Regions from separate parts of the Lacticaseibacillus paracasei subsp. paracasei genome, predicted to be linked through region 2. Evidence: predicted binding sites of a transcription regulator. Region 2 holds the regulator's gene; the other holds the start of a gene.
What was found. The regulator CtsR, encoded in region 2, represses protease genes until heat stress. The targets are predictions, from matches to a motif close to TTGGTCAAAAAAGGTCAAANA.
Positions count from the first base shown of each region.

Region 1: a site for CtsR is predicted at 1,165-1,185, ahead of clpB (ATP-dependent chaperone ClpB). Genes of this name have one in related genera too.

Region 1 covers NZ_AP012541.1:1,350,693-1,353,076, reverse strand. Annotated here, with positions in the region: gene clpB (ATP-dependent chaperone ClpB) at 1-1,100, opposite strand, end outside; gene LBPC_RS06685 (LapA family protein) at 1,457-1,792, opposite strand; gene LBPC_RS06680 (SDR family NAD(P)-dependent oxidoreductase) at 1,806-2,384, opposite strand, start outside.
Region 2 covers NZ_AP012541.1:2,606,334-2,608,717, reverse strand. Annotated here, with positions in the region: rRNA gene rrf (5S ribosomal RNA) at 31-147, shown strand; tRNA gene LBPC_RS12830 (tRNA-Val) at 156-228, shown strand; tRNA gene LBPC_RS12825 (tRNA-Lys) at 231-303, shown strand; tRNA gene LBPC_RS12820 (tRNA-Leu) at 321-403, shown strand; tRNA gene LBPC_RS12815 (tRNA-Gly) at 479-550, shown strand; tRNA gene LBPC_RS12810 (tRNA-Leu) at 562-647, shown strand; tRNA gene LBPC_RS12805 (tRNA-Arg) at 659-732, shown strand; tRNA gene LBPC_RS12800 (tRNA-Gly) at 782-853, shown strand; tRNA gene LBPC_RS12795 (tRNA-Pro) at 858-931, shown strand; gene LBPC_RS12790 (CtsR family transcriptional regulator) at 1,057-1,524, shown strand; gene LBPC_RS12785 (ATP-dependent Clp protease ATP-binding subunit) at 1,564-2,384, shown strand, end outside.

The DNA.
Region 1 (2,384 bases), 1.3 Mb from region 2:
ATCCGAACTTTATGAAAAATTTCGAATCGTTCCTTCAGACCCCGCAAAATACTGATCGTATCTTCAACACTAGGTTCCTGAACCAGCACCCGTTGGAACCGACGCTCAAGGGCTTTATCTTTCTCGATGTTTTCCCGGTACTCGTCCAGTGTCGTGGCACCGATCAGATGCAATTCACCACGGGCCAGCATCGGCTTCAGCAAGTTACCAGCATCCATGGAGCCTTCTGCCTTACCAGCACCGACAATATTGTGAATTTCATCAATAAAAAGAATGATTTGGCCTTCACTCTTTTTGACTTCTTTTAAGACCGCCTTCAAGCGTTCCTCGAACTCACCGCGGTACTTCGCGCCGGCAACAAGACTTCCCATATCAAGTGAGATGATAGTTTTATTCTTCAGATTGTCAGGTACATCATTTTTGACGATCCGCTGGGCTAAACCTTCTACAATGGCGGTTTTGCCGACCCCCGGTTCACCAATCAAAACTGGATTGTTTTTAGTTTTGCGACTCAAAATACGAATGACATCGCGAATTTCTTCATCACGTCCGATGATGGGATCCATCTTGCCACTGCGCGCTTCTTTTACAAGATCGGTACCGTACTTTTCCAAACTCTTATAAGAGGCTTCGGCATTTTTGCTGGTTACTTTTTCACCACCGCGCAGGTTCTCAATCACCTGTCGTAATCGCTTTGCATCAACCTTGGCATCGTTCAACAAGAATTGGGTGATCGGGTTGTAGCGTTGTTGATAAAGGGCGAGCAAGACTGCTTCTGTAGAAATATAGGTATCGCCAAATTCATACTTCACGCTGTTGGCATCTGTCAGTAGCTGCGACAGGTTTTGAGACATGCTTTGTCCGTATGCGCTAGCGCCTTCAACGACAGGCTCTGCTTCCAGTGCCGCATCAATCGCAGCATTCAAGCCCTGCACATTCACACCGGCTTCACGATAAATCTGTTCAGCCAATTGATTAGGCTGCACCAGGCTTTTCATGACATGTGGGATGTCAATTTCTTGATGACGGCGAACTTGGGCAATTTGTTGTGCCGCGCCAAGTGCTTCGGCAACGGCTTGCGTAAAATTATCTGGGTTCATGAATACGGATGCCTCCCTGAAAAATATCGTCTTACATTATAGTTTTCATTTTCACAATACGACATTGGTCAGTTAAGGTCAAACTATTTTTTAAATTTCATGATGATTTAAAAAAATCGTAGGAAGCCCGTCGCTGTGTTGCTTGCACAACTGAGCCTCAGGTGGCCTAGATTGCTCCGTTTTGGCACTACGGTCTTTACAATCGCATTAAATAATCTATGTGAAGGCAAAAAGGAACAATTTTCCAATCGTACAATCGAAAAATTGTTCCTTTTATTTGTTTATTTGTCTGACTGAGAATTTTGTCACGGGCTACTCTATTGACAGCTAGGTACGACAGTTCAATCCTCAAAGGTCTATTTTTTGGTATCCGTCGCATCCGTTGACAGTTCCTCTTTTGGTGCTTGAACTGGCTTAGGGGCTGGCTTGTCAGTTTTATTGGATTTTGTCAGCTCCGTGATCCGCTGTTGCAACTCACGAATCTGTTTTTTAGCACTCGAAACAGCACTGGTTGAGATCAACCAGGTCACAACGGCACCTATCAACACGGAAACCGCAATAATCACTATCAACGGCCACTTTAGCTGAATACCGAAGAAATTAACCGAAACGTCTTGCCCATTCAACAAGGCAAAAACAATTAAAATCAATGCCAGAACTAACCCAATAATAAAACGTTGTTGACCCTTCATACGACCTACCCCTTTACTTCTTATTAAACATACCAGCAGCTAACCAATCGCCCAAATGCGGGAACAAGGTATAAAAATCTGCGCCTAGATTCATAAACCACGGTGCATTGATTTCCCGAACTGGTCGACCAAATGTCGCTACAATTCGCCGCGCTAATTTATCTGGATCCAAAACCAGCCAAGAAACGCTAGCCAAATAGTCTAACGCATTGGCTTCGCTAAAGAAATTCGTGGCAATTGGTCCCGGATTAACCGTGGTCACCTTAACACCGAATGGCTTCAGTTCAAGACGTAAGCCATTACTATACCCAAGCACCGCAAATTTGGTTGCTGAGTAGATAGCTGACTTAGGCGTCGCCATTTTTCCAGCCATTGAAGCAATGTTAATGATTTGTCCTTGCTGACGCGTGACCATATCGCGACCCAGCAACTTCGTCAGATACATCATCCCCAGCACATTCACCCGAAACATGCGCTCTACTACCTGCATATCGGTATCGAAGGCTGTTTCAAAATGACCAAACCCAGCGGCATTCACCAGAATATCAACTGGCCCAACCGTTTCGTGAATTTGATCAACGGTCGCTTCAAT
Region 2 (2,384 bases):
CCAGTTTTGAGAGCGCAAAGTTCTCATAAGTGTGGTGGCGATAGCAAGAAGGATACACCTGTTCCCATGCCGAACACAGAAGTTAAGCTTCTTCACGCCGAGAGTAGTTGGTGGGAAACTGCCTGCGAGGGTAGGAAGCTGCCGCGCTTACATATGGAGGATTAGCTCAGTTGGGAGAGCGTCTGCCTTACAAGCAGAGGGTCACAGGTTCGAGCCCTGTATCCTCCATTGAGCCGTTAGCTCAGTTGGTAGAGCAACTGACTTTTAATCAGTGGGTCGACAGTTCGAGCCTGTCACGGCTCATTTTTAACCCACCTTTTGCGGGTGTGGCGGAACTGGCAGACGCGCTAGATTTAGGTTCTAGTGGTTTTTGACCGTGGGGGTTCGAGTCCCTTCACCCGCATTGTACTGTGAAGTAAAAGCTCGGTTCCAATAGGTGGTTTTTTCTCCCCGGTCTCAATAATTGAATATGCGGTATGCGGAAGTAGTTCAGTGGTAGAACATCACCTTGCCATGGTGGGGGTCGCGGGTTCGAATCCCGTCTTCCGCTTTTCACTTTATGCCGGGGTGGCGGAATTGGCAGACGCACAGGACTTAAAATCCTGCGGTCAGTGATGACCGTACCGGTTCGATCCCGGTCCTCGGCATTTTGTTGAATGCACCCATAGCGCAATTGGATAGAGTGTCTGACTACGAATCAGAAGGTTGTAGGTTCGACTCCTACTGGGTGCATCATCGACCGCTACTAAGCTGGCGCCGATTAGAACTAAATACTCGGAATGCGGAAGTAGTTCAGTGGTAGAACATCACCTTGCCATGGTGGGGGTCGCGGGTTCGAATCCCGTCTTCCGCTTCCTCGGGAAGTAGCTCAGCTTGGTAGAGCACTACGTTCGGGACGTAGGGGTCGCAAGTTCGAATCTTGTCTTCCCGATTCTTGGATCACGAATAGTCGTGGTCTTTTTTTTGCGTTCAAAGTCATAAATTTGTATAAACGGACAGATGTCAGTATAATGTGTAATAGTCAAGATTGGTCAAAGTCAAAAAGGATTGAATGACATGCAGCGTGAGAACATTTCGGACATCATTGAAACCTATCTAAAAACGATATTGGCGCAAGAAGCGGCTGTTGAAATCAGACGCGCTGAAATTGCTCGTCGTTTCAATTGCGTACCTTCACAGATCAATTATGTGATCAAAACCAGATTCACACCTGCTCGCGGTTATATCGTAGAGAGCAAACGTGGTGGCGGTGGCTATATTCGAATCGTGAAGGTCAAATTGACAGATGATCAGGATCTCATTCAGATCATGCGACAGCATATTCCAAGTCGTTTGCGGATGCGGGATGCCCGAGATTTGATTCAGGAATTATTTGATAACGGGTTGATCGCCCGCCAGTCTGGCAACCTGATGCTCGCGGTGATGGATCATGAGACGTTGGGCATCTTCGACCAAGGGGCAGAAGAGCATCTACGATCGCGTTTGTTCCTTGCATTTTTGGATCGTTTGCGGTATGAAAGATGAAACAGTTTATCATCAGTTTTTAAAAAAGGGAGCGTGCTTATGGACAACTTATTTACCCCTAGTGCTAAAAATGTATTGCTTTTAGCCCAGGAACAAGCGAAGTACTTCCATCATCATGCTGTTGGGACAGAACATTTGCTCATGGCACTGGTCATGGAAAAAGATGGTATCGCTGGTAAGACGCTGCGTCAGTTAGGGGTCACTGAAAATGATGTCCATGACGAGATCGAGCGCTTCACAGGGTATGGGACTGTTGATGCCGCTGGTCAAGCTAGTGATAGTTATTTGCCTTACTCACCAAAAGGTAAAGAGATTTTGGCGTTTGCAGGTGACGAAGCAAAACGGTTAGGTGCTTTAAAGATCGGTACCGAGCACGTTTTGCTTGGCTTGCTACGTGAAGATGACATCTTGGCAGCACGGATTTTGCAAAACCTTGGTCTCAGTCTTTCGAAGACGCGTCAGATGGTTTTCAAGAAGATGGGGATTGCGGACACTGCAGCAAAGCGTCGCCCAATGGCACGTGGCGGTGCTCGTCAAGATGGACAAGGTACGCCAACGCTAGATGGTTTGGCGCGGGATTTGACTCAAATGGCGCGCGAGAATCGGATGGATCCGGTTGTTGGGCGTGACAAAGAAGTACGCCGGCTGATCCAGATTCTGGCACGGCGGACAAAGAACAACCCTGTACTGATTGGCGAACCTGGTGTTGGTAAAACTGCAATTGCAGAAGGCTTTGCTGAGAAAATTGTGTCTGGTAAAGTGCCGGATGACATGGTCAACAAGCGTTTGATGATGCTTGACATGGGTTCACTTGTCGCTGGCACCAAGTATCGTGGTGAGTTTGAAGATCGGCTGAAGAA